DNA from 3 places in the Paenibacillus sp. FSL H8-0317 genome. Region 1 is predicted to be linked to each of the others. Evidence: a T-box and tRNA genes for the amino acid it is inferred to sense, from the RefSeq annotation. Region 1 holds a T-box; the other regions hold tRNA genes.
The links. A T-box is a leader RNA that pairs with one kind of tRNA and senses whether it is charged. The one in region 1 lies ahead of tyrS (tyrosine--tRNA ligase), so its partner is inferred to be a tRNA-Tyr.
Positions count from the first base shown of each region.

Region 2: it encodes a tRNA-Tyr, which carries the amino acid that the T-box ahead of tyrS (tyrosine--tRNA ligase) is inferred to sense. The anticodon was not compared.
Region 3: it encodes a tRNA-Tyr, which carries the amino acid that the T-box ahead of tyrS (tyrosine--tRNA ligase) is inferred to sense. The anticodon was not compared.

Region 1 covers NZ_CP150294.1:4,308,411-4,313,414, reverse strand. Annotated here, with positions in the region: gene MHB43_RS19175 (YdiU family protein) at 1-527, shown strand, start outside; gene MHB43_RS19170 (Imm63 family immunity protein) at 619-1,071, shown strand; gene MHB43_RS19165 (DUF4375 domain-containing protein) at 1,082-1,531, shown strand; T-box leader at 1,631-1,858, shown strand; gene tyrS (tyrosine--tRNA ligase) at 1,975-3,237, shown strand; gene MHB43_RS19155 (YxcD family protein) at 3,394-3,672, opposite strand; gene MHB43_RS19150 (hypothetical protein) at 3,678-4,175, opposite strand; gene MHB43_RS19145 (PadR family transcriptional regulator) at 4,274-4,840, opposite strand.
Region 2 covers NZ_CP150294.1:6,082,237-6,087,240, forward strand. Annotated here, with positions in the region: gene MHB43_RS27285 (helix-turn-helix domain-containing protein) at 1-257, shown strand, start outside; gene MHB43_RS27290 (methyltransferase domain-containing protein) at 738-1,661, opposite strand; tRNA gene MHB43_RS27295 (tRNA-Leu) at 1,831-1,909, opposite strand; tRNA gene MHB43_RS27300 (tRNA-Cys) at 1,916-1,989, opposite strand; tRNA gene MHB43_RS27305 (tRNA-Gly) at 1,996-2,070, opposite strand; tRNA gene MHB43_RS27310 (tRNA-Gln) at 2,075-2,149, opposite strand; tRNA gene MHB43_RS27315 (tRNA-His) at 2,172-2,244, opposite strand; tRNA gene MHB43_RS27320 (tRNA-Trp) at 2,274-2,347, opposite strand; tRNA gene MHB43_RS27325 (tRNA-Tyr) at 2,354-2,439, opposite strand; tRNA gene MHB43_RS27330 (tRNA-Thr) at 2,449-2,524, opposite strand; tRNA gene MHB43_RS27335 (tRNA-Phe) at 2,544-2,619, opposite strand; tRNA gene MHB43_RS27340 (tRNA-Asp) at 2,715-2,792, opposite strand; tRNA gene MHB43_RS27345 (tRNA-Met) at 2,820-2,893, opposite strand; tRNA gene MHB43_RS27350 (tRNA-Val) at 2,911-2,986, opposite strand; tRNA gene MHB43_RS27355 (tRNA-Glu) at 3,054-3,125, opposite strand; tRNA gene MHB43_RS27360 (tRNA-Ser) at 3,135-3,226, opposite strand; tRNA gene MHB43_RS27365 (tRNA-Asn) at 3,230-3,305, opposite strand; rRNA gene MHB43_RS27370 (23S ribosomal RNA) at 3,372-5,004, opposite strand, start outside.
Region 3 covers NZ_CP150294.1:372,552-377,555, reverse strand. Annotated here, with positions in the region: gene iolD (3D-(3,5/4)-trihydroxycyclohexane-1,2-dione acylhydrolase (decyclizing)) at 1-1,792, opposite strand, end outside; tRNA gene MHB43_RS01875 (tRNA-Gly) at 2,183-2,253, opposite strand; tRNA gene MHB43_RS01870 (tRNA-Pro) at 2,266-2,339, opposite strand; tRNA gene MHB43_RS01865 (tRNA-Leu) at 2,347-2,425, opposite strand; tRNA gene MHB43_RS01860 (tRNA-Arg) at 2,443-2,519, opposite strand; tRNA gene MHB43_RS01855 (tRNA-Gly) at 2,527-2,601, opposite strand; tRNA gene MHB43_RS01850 (tRNA-Leu) at 2,612-2,692, opposite strand; tRNA gene MHB43_RS01845 (tRNA-Lys) at 2,699-2,774, opposite strand; tRNA gene MHB43_RS01840 (tRNA-Tyr) at 2,785-2,870, opposite strand; tRNA gene MHB43_RS01835 (tRNA-Thr) at 2,880-2,955, opposite strand; tRNA gene MHB43_RS01830 (tRNA-Phe) at 2,976-3,051, opposite strand; tRNA gene MHB43_RS01825 (tRNA-Asp) at 3,068-3,145, opposite strand; tRNA gene MHB43_RS01820 (tRNA-Met) at 3,173-3,246, opposite strand; tRNA gene MHB43_RS01815 (tRNA-Val) at 3,264-3,339, opposite strand; tRNA gene MHB43_RS01810 (tRNA-Glu) at 3,346-3,417, opposite strand; tRNA gene MHB43_RS01805 (tRNA-Asn) at 3,422-3,497, opposite strand; tRNA gene MHB43_RS01800 (tRNA-Ala) at 3,499-3,574, opposite strand; tRNA gene MHB43_RS01795 (tRNA-Ile) at 3,610-3,683, opposite strand; rRNA gene rrf (5S ribosomal RNA) at 3,722-3,838, opposite strand; rRNA gene MHB43_RS01785 (23S ribosomal RNA) at 3,914-5,004, opposite strand, start outside.

The sequences.
Region 1 (5,004 bases):
AAGATGAAGAACAGGCCGTGCAACTCGCTCAGGATGCTATCGCACAATTTTCTGAATTGTACCATCATCATTGGCTCAAGGGAATGCGTGCCAAACTGGGCTTGTCCGATGAAGAGGCCGAAGATGAAGCGTTGATCAAGGAGCTTCTTGAACTCATGGAAAAGCATAGTGCAGATTACACCAATACGTTCCTGGCATTGACCTTTGATAGGTTGGAAGGGACAGCTTTGTTTGGCACGGCAGAATTTGCTGAATGGAATGAGCGGTGGCAAGCAAGATTGGACAGACAGCAAGGGGCGAAGGAAGTCTCTCGGGAGTTGATGAGAACGAACAATCCAGCCGTCATTCCCCGCAATCATCGGGTTGAGGAAGCCCTTGAGCAAGCGGAGAACCACGGAGATCTTAGCGTGATGCAGAAGCTTTTGGCAGTTCTTTCAGATCCGTTTGCGCACTCACCTGAGCAGGCTGAATATGCCGAACTACCTGCACAATGCAATACTTCGTATCAGACTTTTTGTGGGACCTGATTGAACAGTATGGAATGAAGAGGCTGCCTTGGGCAGCTTTTTCATTTTTTCATTCTGTCATCGACGTTACTTTATAGAGGCAGGTGCATTCATGTCCAACATGTTAAGCAAACAACAATTGGCAGACATCCTTTTACAGCTTTTAGAGCGTACATCTTTCCCTAGGGAACAGATGCAGAACTATGTTAACCGCTTGTTTGAGAGCTTTAAGTGGGATGGGGTGCCTTATGTAGAGGCTGAAGAAGATGCGTATATCGTTCGAATATACGAACGTGGTCTCGTTTCATTGGAGAAACGGGTGAAACAGCCGGATGAAGTCATCTATTGGGTGCTGGAGGATATTATTTTCACCGCGACGCATGTAGGATTGTTGGAACGAAATGGCGTGGATAATAAAGAGACGCATTTGAACTATACAAATGAAGTGATGAAGGACCTGAACAGGGGTGTTCAGGAAGCCTTCCAGCAGATCGGTGATCCGTATTCACATTGGCATCAGGCGGGTAAACGTCAGGAGTTGGAGAGCATGCATAAAGAAAAGTGAGGTGTGTTACATGAGCGAGCAAGATATTAATGATGTATGGTATGACTTTGCTGTGTTATTTGTCGAAAAAAAGAATGAATTTGAACAGGGCTGGGCTTCGTTGACTTCGAACGAGCAGGACATTGCTGCTTTATGGCTGTTAGAGGCGGATGTCTTTAATGGCGGTTTTATACAGTTTTTCTGCAACTGGGGGGAAGAGGTATACCGTTACGCGTTGCGGGCATTACATATCATTGATGCGACTCAAGTCGTGGAGATTATAACGTCAGCATATGGCTGCATTGAGCACTTGAAAGAGGATGAAAGGCTTACTGAACTATGGGATATACCTAAATTCCTGACAAAGGAACAAGAGCAGCAGTTAGATGCGTTAGATCTGCAGTTTTGGAACAATGAGGATCAGGTCGCGGAGAAAGCGTATGGTTATTATCACGGAAAATTGAACATGATGATTATATAATCTGGTTTCAACTGTGCATCCGTGGTTCAGTTCAAAGATTGTATACTTGGTCTTGCAATGACTGAAACGTTCGGCTATACTTGCTATAAATTGAATACATGAATCACGTTGATAGAGCGCAGTAGCGGCTTTGTCCCTGTTACAGAAAGTCAGGGGTTGATGGAACCTGATACATACAAGGGCTGCGAATTACACTCTGGAGTACTTGGGTAATGCCAAGCGGATGGGCAAACGATATATTGCCAAAAGTGGTATGGATAACGTGTTAAGCTCACGTGTTGTCCATGCAATTTGGGTGGTACCACGGTTATGATAATCGTCCCTGTGTCTAATGAAGACAAGGAGGCGATTTTTTTGTGTCCAAAAAAGCCGTTCCAGCGTGTAATTTCGTATTTTAACGTAGATCATGACTGAATCTTGAGGATAGAAAAGGGGTTATACACATGAATATTATTGATGAACTACAGTGGCGTGACGCCATTAACCAGCAGACAGATGCAGAGGGACTGCGTGAGTTGACCGAAACCAAATCAATCTCATTGTACTGCGGCGTTGACCCTACGGGGGACAGCATGCATATCGGACATCTCATTCCATTCATGATGCTGAAACGTTTTCAACTGGCAGGACACCGTCCAGTCATTCTGATTGGTGGAGCTACAGGAACGATTGGTGATCCAAGTGGTCGGCAGGCTGAGCGTTCTTTGCAAACGATGGAGCAAGTGCAGGAGAATGTGGATGCACTGACAGCGCAGATGAAGAAGTTGTTCGTAACAGACGGTGATAATCAGGTTCGCATGGTGAACAACTACGATTGGACACACAAAATCAATGTGATTGAATTCTTGCGTGACTACGGCAAAAACTTTAACCTTAACACAATGTTGGCTAAGGATGTGGTTGCGAGCAGATTGGAAGGCGGAATCTCGTTCACCGAGTTTTCCTACCAGATCCTTCAATCACTCGACTACCTGCACCTGTTCCAGAACGAAGATGTACAGCTTCAAATCGGTGGTTCGGATCAATGGGGTAACATCACAAGTGGTCTTGATCTGATTCGTAAAAAAGAAGGATCTGAAGCGAAGGCGTACGGTCTGACCATTCCACTCATGCTCAAATCCGACGGTACCAAATTTGGTAAAACAGCTGGCGGCGCAATCTGGCTTGACCCGAACAAAACAACACCATTTGAGTTCTACCAGTTCTGGGCGAATACAGATGACCGTGATGTCATTAAATACTTGAAATACTTTACTTTCCTCAGCAAAGAACAAATCGAAGCTTTGGCTGAAAAGGTAGAGACAGAGCCGCACAGACGTGAAGCACAGAAAGCACTCGCGGAAGAAATGACAAAATTCGTTCACGGCGAAGAAATGCTCGAACAGGCTAAGCGTATTACAGCGGCGCTGTTCAGTGGTGATATCCGTTCCCTGACAGCAGATGAAATCGAGCAGGGTTTCAAGGAAATGCCAACATTCGAAACGGACGGGGAAGCGAAAAATATCGTCGACTGGCTCGTAGATCTGGGGTTGGAGCCATCCAAACGCCAGGCGCGTGAGGATGTCACTAAAGGCGCGATCTCCATGAACGGTGAGAAAATCACGGAGCTTGAATTCACAGTGTCGGCAGAGCATGCCATTGGCGGTAAATTCATCATTATCCGTAAAGGTAAGAAGAACTACAGCCTGGTTAAACTTCAATCGTAGTTTCCAAGAATTAGAACGTAACACAGAGACGTATAGAGACTACAATAGACGCACAAATAGAGCTACAAATACAGAAACAAAAAGACCGCCTTCCATCTCTGTCAGGCGACAGAGGGGAGGCGGCCTTTCGTATATCAGGCCAGTGAGTGACCTATCTTATTGATTAACGATCGCTGTGATTTCTTCATCCAGATCAAGTCGTACATTCTCACGGTACGCCCGGATGTTGTATTCACTGTGCAGGTAACGAAGAATCGCTTCAATCATATTGGACTCCACCAGATATTGACTACGGCCTTGAATCCAAACTTCAGCGGAATAACCTGTATCTTCTTCCCAACTCAGTTCTACATTCACATCGGTTGGACGTACACCTTTACGTTCTGCCATATGAATACAGATTGCATTCACAATTTCATCCATGCTCAGAACCATAGAGATTAGTACCGTCCATTTCTGTTATGGTCATCATCACGATCATTGCGACGGTCATAACGACCATCCGCTGCAGGTTTGCGACGATTGGAGATGGCTCTGAAGAGTGCCATAGCCAGCATAACAATCAACATAATTGCTGCAACGTTCACGAGCAATCCAAGGATGTTACCCAGAGCGCCCATGCCACCGAACAATCCGCCAAACATCATACCAGCAAGACCACCAAGCATCATGCCTTTCATGAATCCGCCGCCACCGCCGAAGAATCCGCCACGGTTCGTTGTAGCTGCTCCATTGCTGGAATTGTTATTCGTATTCGATTTGCTTACATTGCTGTCGGATTTCTTAGGTGTATTGCTATAACTTTTTGTACCGGATTTGAATCCGCCACCGCGTCTTGCATCTGCAGAATCCGGATTCGCTACTCCCACTGTTGCGAACAATAATGTAAAGGCCATAAATACCATCATTAGATGTTTAACTCCGAATTTTTTCTTCATTGTAAAGATCGTAACCCCCCGATTAATTTGTTTGAATCGCCCAAAAATGGACCTTACTCATGTAATACGGTCAACTTGCAGCAACGTTTCAAATTTTATTAAATTTCTGAAACGCTTGGACTTGGGTCTTGAATTGCAGCTTGGCCATCAAGCAATTGGGTAACCCAATGACACCATTCCAGGCCTGTTTGTGCGTGCATCAACCCTTTTTGTACCAGGATGTAGCTTCCAAAGTCTCGGTTGCCTACACGAAGATTATCCTGAGGTATACGTGACTTCAGATCCTCGAAATAACGTATGCGTTCCATAAACCAGCTTTTACGCTCGTTAAGAATGCGTCTCATGCTTCCGTCTTCCGCTATGCCAACACACAAAATACGCAAATTAAATTCATCGCGTGTAACAGGTGCGGTAACAGGAGTAATCATCCATTCCAAGAGCTTTTCAATGCCTTTTTCCGTAACTGCGTACATTTTCTTGTCCGGTTTGTCAGACTGTTGTACCCAGCGGGAGGCCAATAACTCATCGTTTTCCATCTTGGACAGGAGTGGGTAGATCTGGCTGTGTTTCGCCTGCCAATGTGGCTGGATTTTCAGCATCAGATCATAGCCCGATGACTCCTCGCGGGTGAGCAGCCCGAGCAATCCGTAGGAAAGTATGTTCATGCACATGTCTCCTTAATATTAGGGCTAGGTCAGAGAGAACAATCGTTTTTACTTTCTTTGACCGCTTTCATAAAAAGTGTACACTGAAACTGTATGGTTTGACAACCTGACAGAACAACTGCCTTAATTTAGACAAAAAAAGTGCGAACCATAAGGTCCGCACT
Region 2 (5,004 bases), 1.8 Mb from region 1:
ACTACAATGCTAACTACTTAAGTAGTGTCTTCCGCAAAGAGACAGGCTGTGCATTTAGTGAATATCTGACCAAGTACCGATTTAATATCGCTAAAAAATGGCTGGACGAAAGTGATCTAACCGTTAAAGATATCGCAGCACGACTTCGGTACAACAATCCGCAAAACTTTATCCGATCATTCCGTAAATGGGAAGGAATCACCCCCGGTCAGTATCGGGAGCGTAAGCAAAAAGCAGGAGTGTCGAACAGAAATTAGAAAAAGGAGCACGATTGTAAGTCGTACTCCTTCGGACACCTCTCCATATGGTTCCCCGAACAAGGCTCGGACCTGTGACAACTCGATTAATTGTCGAGTGCTCTACCAACTGAAATATCATGGAATATGCTTCAGAGATCATTCTCTGAAAACTAGGTCTGTGTTTTGCTTTTCGTTGTCTCGATGTTTAAATTAAGGTTGGCTTTAGCCCATATGCAGTCTCATGAAGCAGCTTAACATCTTCAAGTAACCGAGGATTTTGTTTAGTATAGTCAACTAATTATTCACTTCAAAAAAAGAGGGAGCATATATCTGCTCCCTTCACTTACAATTTCACTTCTATAATCTTAACTTCATATGTTTCACAAGTGCATCTTCTTGTGGTGGCGGTGCAATGCTTTCTAGCGTTATCTCAGACGTAAGACTAAGTCGCCCGTCCCGATTCCTGCTCCTGTATACGTAACAAGCCTATACGATTTATCACTTATCCTTAGTGCGAACTGTTTTCATATTGGGCTGTTCAAGTTGAATTAGAATTTTACCAAATCTTCCTCCACGTGAGAAGCTCACTGTACTATCCTTGTATGTATCTCGGATATACTTCTCAGCCAATCTGAGGGAATTTTCATCCGATGGTAACTCATACGTATTAAGCCATTCTGGCAGCTTCTCGATAATCTCTTCCACCGGTACTTCAAATGAGTTAACTTCTCTCGTAATGATCATCGTATAAGAATACCCCTTCAAATAAAGCAACTGTTGGATATACCCCATATCACCGGCCTTGTATGAAGAAGTTACTCCCAGTACATCCTTAAGTTCATCCATTAGTGTGTGTTCCTTCTGTCCCGCCATAGTACTTATATACACATACTTCCGGGCACAATTGATCGCCTGCTCAATCGTTTCCCAATCCGACATCGCTGGACACATGGATGCAAATGCAAAGTCATATTTCTTCTCCCAACCCTTATCCTTGATAGAGATTTCTTCATATCGTTCATTTACGATTTCGATATTGGATTCAAGAGCTGGAGGTATCGTCTCTTTCATAAGGGAAATAAGCAACTCAGAAGGCTCAACTGCAGTCACACTTGCACCCTTCTCCGCAAAAGGGATGGTAAATATGCCCGAAGCGGCTCCAATGTCCAAAATGGATAACCCTGCGAATTCCACACCCTGATTCTCAATCCAGCCCATAATGCGCTCAGAACGCTGCTTTCCTTCTTCAGTGAACGACTGTTTATGATAATCCCTGGCCCAGCGCTCAAATGCTTCTTCTGTATTAACGGGGGTACTATTCTTCTTATATTTTGAATTTCTCGGACGATTCTTCCATGCCTCTTCCCATACAGAAAGATCAAATAACAGATCGGTATCCGATACATTTTTTCCATTAGTCACTCTACTTCACTCCTTTATATTAAAGACTTTACTTATCTACAATATACTGAATATAATCATACGTCAATCTTTATTAACGTCCAACTATCCTTACAATACAAAAAAGCAATTTATATAAAATAAAAATAGTCCTACACATTGCATAAGCAACATGTAGGACTATTCAATATACCGGCGAGAGGACTCGAACCTCCACGGTTTCCCACTCGATTTTGAGTCGAGCGCGTCTGCCATTCCGCCACGCCGGCATATGCTGGAGGCGCCACCCAGATTCGAACTGGGGATAAAGCTTTTGCAGAGCTGTGCCTTACCACTTGGCTATGGCGCCATATTTTGGAGCGGACGACGGGAATCGAACCCGCGACCCTCGCCTTGGCAAGGCGATGCTCTACCGCTGAGCCACGTCCGCATAATGGCTGGGGATATAGGATTTGAACCTATGCATGACGGAGTCAAAGTCCGTTGCCTTACCGCTTGGCTAATCCCCAATAAAAAATAAAAAAACAAAGGGGCGATCGAGGGGAATTGAACCCCCGAATGCCGGATCCACAAACCGGTGCGTTAACCACTTCGCCACGATCGCCACAAAAGGTTATTTTCTAAAAAGTTAATTGGCAGGGGCAGCAGGAATTGAACCCACACCAACGGTTTTGGAGACCGTTGTTCTACCTTTAAACTATGCCCCTAAAAACTGGTGGAGGATGATGGATTCGAACCACCGAACCCGTACGGGAGCAGATTTACAGTCTGATGCGTTTGGCCACTTCGCTAATCCTCCAGGATTACATGGTGCCGGCGAGAGGACTTGAACCCCCAACCTACTGATTACAAGTCAGTTGCTCTACCAGTTGAGCTACACCGGCATATTAAATTGTTTTAAAATGGTGGCTCGGGACGGAATCGAACCGCCGACACGAGGATTTTCAGTCCTCTGCTCTACCGACTGAGCTACCGAGCCATAATAAAGTCTAATCTTAATTCCTTACACTTTATATAGGGCATCAGTGCCATACAGCAGATGTAGTGAACAGTTTGCCTCATGTAAAGATTAAATGGCGGAACCGACGGGATTCGAACCCGCGATCTCCTGCGTGACAGGCAGGCATGTTAGGCCAACTACACCACGGTTCCAGATCACTTTCTCAAAGGAAAGTATAATTGCGGGGGCAGGATTTGAACCTGCGGCCTTCGGGTTATGAGCCCGACGAGCTACCGGGCTGCTCCACCCCGCGTCGTTATAAAGTTTATATGGTGGAGGCTGAGGGGATCGAACCCCCGACCCTCTGCTTGTAAGGCAGATGCTCTCCCAGCTGAGCTAAGCCTCCGAACAACACATTTATGATCATATCATAATCTTGTTGTAAAAATCAACTTCTTTTTTTGAAGTTATTATGACCCGTAGGGGATTCGAACCCCTGTTACCTCCGTGAAAGGGAGGTGTCTTAACCCCTTGACCAACGGGCCTTAATATTATGGCGGAGAGAGAGGGATTCGAACCCTCGAGACGCTTGTGACGCCTACACGATTTCCAATCGTGCTCCTTCGGCCAGCTCGGACACCTCTCCATATGGCTCCCCGAACAGGGCTCGAACCTGTGACAACTCGATTAACAGTCGAGTGCTCTACCAACTGAGCTATCAGGGAATATGCTTCAGAGATCGTTCTCTGAAAACTAGATTCGAAACGAAACATGCGATTTAGAACTTGCTATTGGATAAGCCCTCGACCGATTAGTACTGGTCAGCTCCATGCATTGCTGCACTTCCACCCCCAGCCTATCTACCTCGTCGTCTTCAAGGGGTCTTACATACTGGGAAATCTCATCTTGAGGGGGGCTTCACGCTTAGATGCTTTCAGCGTTTATCCCGTCCGTACATAGCTACCCAGCGGTGCTCCTGGCGGAACAACTGGTACACCAGCGGTACGTCCATCCCGGTCCTCTCGTACTAAGGACAGCTCCTCTCAAATTTCCTACGCCCACGACAGATAGGGACCGAACTGTCTCACGACGTTCTGAACCCAGCTCGCGTACCGCTTTAATGGGCGAACAGCCCAACCCTTGGGACCTACTTCAGCCCCAGGATGCGATGAGCCGACATCGAGGTGCCAAACCTCCCCGTCGATGTGGACTCTTGGGGGAGATAAGCCTGTTATCCCCAGGGTAGCTTTTATCCGTTGAGCGATGGCCCTTCCATGCGGTACCACCGGATCACTAAGCCCGACTTTCGTCCCTGCTCGACTTGTAGGTCTCGCAGTCAAGCTCCCTTATGCCTTTGCACTCTTCGAATGATTTCCAACCATTCTGAGGGAACCTTTGGGCGCCTCCGTTACTCTTTAGGAGGCGACCGCCCCAGTCAAACTGCCCACCTGACACTGTCCCCGCACCGGATTACGGTACCAGGTTAGAACCTAGATACGATCAGGGTGGTATCCCAACGTTGCCTCCATGCAAGCTGGCGCTCACACTTCAAAGGCTCCCACCTATCCTGTACAGATCGTACCCAAATTCAATATCAAGCTGCAGTAAAGCTCCATGGGGTCTTTCCGTCTTGTCGCGGGTAACCTGCATCTTCACAGGTATTAAAATTTCACCGGATCTCTCGTTGAGACAGCGCCCAAGTCGTTACGCCATTCGTGCGGGTCAGAATTTACCTGACAAGGAATTTCGCTACCTTAGGACCGTTATAGTTACGGCCGCCGTTTACTGGGGCTTCGGTTCACAGCTTCGGGATTACTCCCTAACCACTCCCCTTAACCTTCCAGCACCGGGCAGGCGTCAGCCCGTATACTTCGCCTTACGGCTTCGCACAGACCTGTGTTTTTGCTAAACAGTCGCTTGGGCCTTTTCACTGCGGCCCCCTCGTGCTATTCACACTACCGGGGCACCCCTTCTCCCGAAGTTACGGGGTCATTTTGCCGAGTTCCTTAACGAGAGTTCTTCCGCGCGCCTTAGAATACTCTTCTCGCCTACCTGTGTCGGTTTGCGGTACGGGCACCATCACCTGGCTAGAGGCTTTTCTTGGCAGTGTGAGATCATGACCTTCGCTACTACAATTTTCGCTCCCCATCACAGCTCAGCCTTACAATGTGCGGATTTGCCTACACATCAGCCTCACTGCTTAGACGGACATCCATCAGTCCGCGTCACTACCCTACTGCGTCCCCCCATTGCTCATAACGGCTTACGGTGGTACAGGAATTTCGACCTGTTGTCCTTCGACTACGCCTTTCGGCCTCGCCTTAGGTCCCGACTTACCCTGAGCGGACGAGCCTTCCTCAGGAACCCTTAGGCTTTCGGCGGATCAGATTCTCACTGATCTTTTCGTTACTCATACCGGCATTC
Region 3 (5,004 bases), 3.4 Mb from region 1:
CCTCAGGCACACCCACATTCCACCATGACTCGTATCCACCTGCGTTGGTTCCAGGCACGACCGGAATCTCAATCAACGTACTCACTGTTTCGTTCTTCGCATCTCGGAGTGCCTGTTCCAGCTGTTCTGCTGTCTCCGCTCTATAGGATTTGGCTCCCATACTTCGGGCGTGTGCAGCAAAGTCCATTGGCATGTAATCCCCGGTCAGTCGTCCACTCTCGGATTCCCGATAACGGAACTCATTGCCGAATCCGTCACTACCATGTTCCCGCTGCAAATTATGAATACACTGGAATCCATTGTTGTTGAATAATAGAACAGTCATCTTCTTCTGTTCCTGCAGACTGGTCACAAACTCCGAATGCAGCATCAGATAACTGCCATCACCGACCATGGCATACACTTCCCGATCCGGCTCCGCAAGTGCTGCTCCGAACGCTCCACTTACCTCGTACCCCATACAGGAGAACCCATACTCCATGTGATACGTCTTTGGTTCAGCCGCACGCCACAGACGATGCAGATCACCTGGCAGACTGCCCGCCGCACACACAATAACGGAGGATGGATCAATGGTCCGGTTAACGATACCAACTGCTGTAGTCTGTGCCAGCCCTGCTTCATGTTGAGCTGCATACAGCCGATCCACTTCTGCATTCCACTCAGCCCGGAGATCAGCGATTTCGGATGCGCCATATGCACATCGGTATTGTCTTTCCTGCAATTCCTTCTGCAAAGCCTGCAATCCTTCGCGTGCATCTGCCAGAATGGCTTCCCCGCCTAACTTGGCGGCATCCATGCCGTTCAGGTTAATGTTGATGAATGACACTTCTGGATGTTGAAAAGCAGAGCGGGACGCCGTCGTAAAATCGGAGAAACGAGTACCGACGCCGATCACCACATCCGCTTCTCTCGCCAGCCTATTGGCTGCCAGAGAGCCGGTAACCCCGATGGCCCCCACATTCAGTGTGTGGTCCCAAGAAACTGCGCTTTTGCCCGCCTGCGTCTCGGCGATCGGAATACCAAATGCCTCGGCGAACTCCACGAGCTGGGCGGATGCCTCAGAGTACAACACACCGCCGCCTGCAACGAGCAGCGGCTTACTGCCTCGGGCAATCTGCTCCGTTGCCCGCTCAATGGCTGCCTGTACCGGGGGGCGACGATCCAGATAATGTACTTTGCGGGCAAAGAACGATTCTGGATAATCGTATGCCTCTGCCTGCACATCCTGCGGCAGTGCGAGCGTTACTGCTCCCGTCTCTGCTGGATCGGTTAGCACACGCATGGCCTGTGTAACAGCAATCATCAACTGTTCGGGACGAACAATGCGATCCCAGTACTTGCTGACGGCTTTGAATGGATCAGTGGCTGAGATTGTATAATCACTGCTCACTTCCAACTGCTGAAGTACCGGGTCCGGTTCCCGTGTAGCAAAGTTATCTCCAGGAAGCAATAAAACCGGAATCCGGTTCACCGTTGCAGTAGCTGCGGCTGTAATCATATTCAAAGCACCAGGTCCAATCGATGTTGTACATGCATAGATCTGTCTACGATTCTTCTGCTTGGCATAAGCCGCTGCCGTATGCACCATGCCTTGTTCGTTCTTGCCTTGCATATACGTCAGGCTTCCCGGGCTGCGCTCTAGCGCTTCTCCAATGCCTGTTACATTGCCATGTCCAAAAATACCGATGATTCCCTTCACAAACTTGGTTTCCACCCCGTCAACCGAGATATATTGCTGATCCAGGTATCGAAGCAGTGCCTGAGCCATCGTCAGTCGAATTGTTTTCATGAATTGATCGCCGTCCTTTCCTTTACGGGTTAAGCGCTTAATCTAAGTTAAGTTTAAGCGCCTTACCCCTAAAGGTTAAGCGCTTAATTGATATGGTATTACAGGTTAATGATTTACGCAAGCTATTTTTGTAAGCGTTTTTATGAAATGCGGTAAAGGAAAGATATTCTTGTGTTCGAACATGCACTAGACCTTCTCTGTTTGAACACTTCCACAATGACTAAGAACAGACTTAAAAGGGGGGAAATATATCATGAGGATGGGATACATGCTGGTACATGCTAATCAGCCATATAATCCGTGATCTTTGTATACAATTATGATCAATATGCCTGTGAATGCAAAAAAAGAAAGAAACGGTGAATACCATCTCTTTCTTATCAATATTTAAGCGGGTGATGGGAATCGAACCCACGCTATTAGCTTGGAAGGCTAAAGTTCTACCATTGAACTACACCCGCAAATAAAAAAAATCGGGATGACACGATTTGAACATGCGACCCCCTGGTCCCAAACCAGGTGCTCTACCAAGCTGAGCTACATCCCGTTATATATACCGGCGAGAGGACTCGAACCTCCACGGTTTCCCACTCGATTTTGAGTCGAGCGCGTCTGCCATTCCGCCACGCCGGCAAAATATAAAGTTATAATGGCGCGCCCTGAGAGATTCGAACTCCCGGCCTTTTGATTCGTAGTCAAACGCTCTATCCAGCTGAGCTAAGGGCGCAAAATATTGGAGCGGAAGACGGGAATCGAACCCGCGACCCTCGCCTTGGCAAGGCGATGCTCTACCGCTGAGCCACTTCCGCAAATAAAGGATGCGCGTGGAGGGACTTGAACCCCCACGTCAAAGACGCTAGATCCTAAGTCTAGTGCGTCTGCCAATTCCGCCACACGCGCATATAATGGTGAGTCATGAAGGGCTCGAACCTTCGACACCCTGATTAAAAGTCAGGTGCTCTACCAACTGAGCTAATGACTCATAGAAAAACTGGTGGAGGATGATGGATTCGAACCACCGAACCCGTACGGGAGCAGATTTACAGTCTGATGCGTTTGGCCGCTTCGCTAATCCTCCAGGATTACATGGTGCCGGCGAGAGGACTTGAACCCCCAACCTACTGATTACAAGTCAGTTGCTCTACCAGTTGAGCTACACCGGCGTATTACATAGTGTTATAAATGGTGGCTCGGGACGGAATCGAACCGCCGACACGAGGATTTTCAGTCCTCTGCTCTACCGACTGAGCTACCGAGCCTTACTAAAATAAAAAATGGCGGAACCGACGGGATTCGAACCCGCGATCTCCTGCGTGACAGGCAGGCATGTTAGGCCAACTACACCACGGTTCCAGATCACTTTCTCAAAGGAAAGTATAATTGCGGGGGCAGGATTTGAACCTGCGGCCTTCGGGTTATGAGCCCGACGAGCTACCGGGCTGCTCCACCCCGCGTCGTTATAAAGTTTATATGGTGGAGGCTGAGGGGATCGAACCCCCGACCCTCTGCTTGTAAGGCAGATGCTCTCCCAGCTGAGCTAAGCCTCCATATTATGACCCGTAGGGGATTCGAACCCCTGTTACCTCCGTGAAAGGGAGGTGTCTTAACCCCTTGACCAACGGGCCTTACTGGCTCCCCGAACAGGGCTCGAACCTGTGACAACTCGATTAACAGTCGAGTGCTCTACCAACTGAGCTATCAGGGAATGGTGGAGCCAAGCGGGATCGAACCGCTGACCTCCTGCTTGCAAGGCAGGCGCTCTCCCAGCTGAGCTATGGCCCCATAACTCTGGTGTATTTCTTGTTGTGGTCTTGCTATGGGCCCTGGTGGACTCGAACCACCGGCCTCACCCTTATCAGAGGTGCGCTCTAACCAACTGAGCTAAGGGCCCTTATCAATTTTCGAAAAAAAATACCCCAATGGGGTTTCGCTTGGCGGCGTCCTACTCTCCCAGGACCCTGCGGTCCAAGTACCATCGGCGCTAGAGGGCTTAACGGTCGTGTTCGGGATGGGTACGTGTGGAACCCCTCCGCCATCGCCACCAAACGCGTAGCTTACATTTCAGAGTGTTGTTCTCTGAAAACTAGATTCGAAACGAAACACGCGAATTACAACTTGCTATTGGATAAGCCCTCGACCGATTAGTACTGGTCAGCTCCATGCATTGCTGCACTTCCACCCCCAGCCTATCTACCTCGTCGTCTTCAAGGGGTCTTACATACTGGGAAATCTCATCTTGAGGGGGGCTTCACGCTTAGATGCTTTCAGCGTTTATCCCGTCCGTACATAGCTACCCAGCGGTGCTCCTGGCGGAACAACTGGTACACCAGCGGTACGTCCATCCCGGTCCTCTCGTACTAAGGACAGCTCCTCTCAAATTTCCTACGCCCACGACAGATAGGGACCGAACTGTCTCACGACGTTCTGAACCCAGCTCGCGTACCGCTTTAATGGGCGAACAGCCCAACCCTTGGGACCTACTTCAGCCCCAGGATGCGATGAGCCGACATCGAGGTGCCAAACCTCCCCGTCGATGTGGACTCTTGGGGGAGATAAGCCTGTTATCCCCAGGGTAGCTTTTATCCGTTGAGCGATGGCCCTTCCATGCGGTACCACCGGATCACTAAGCCCGACTTTCGTCCCTGCTCGACTTGTAGGTCTCGCAGTCAAGCTCCCTTATGCCTTTGCACTCTTCGAATGATTTCCAACCATTCTGAGGGAACCTTTGGGCGCCTCCGTTACTCTTTAGGAGGCGACCGCCCCAGTCAAACTGCCCACCTGACACTGTCCCCGCACCGGATTACGGTACCAGGTTAGAACCTAGATACGATCAGGGTGGTATCCCAACGTTGCCTCCACACAAGCTGGCGCTCATGCTTCAAAGGCTCCCACCTATCCTGTACAGATCGTACCCAAATTCAATATCAAGCTGCAGTAAAGCTCCATGGGGTCTTTCCGTCTTGTCGCGGGTAACCTGCATCTTCACAGGTATTAAAATTTCACCGGATCTCTCGTTGAGACAGCGCCCAAGTCGTTACGCCATTCGTGCGGGTCAGAATTTACCTGACAAGGAATTTCGCTACCTTAGGACCGTTATAGTTACGGCCGCCGTTTACTGGGGCTTCGGTTCACAGCTTCGGGATTACTCCCTAACCACTCCCCTTAACCTTCCAGCACCGGGCAGGCGTCAGCCCGTATACTTCGCCTTACGG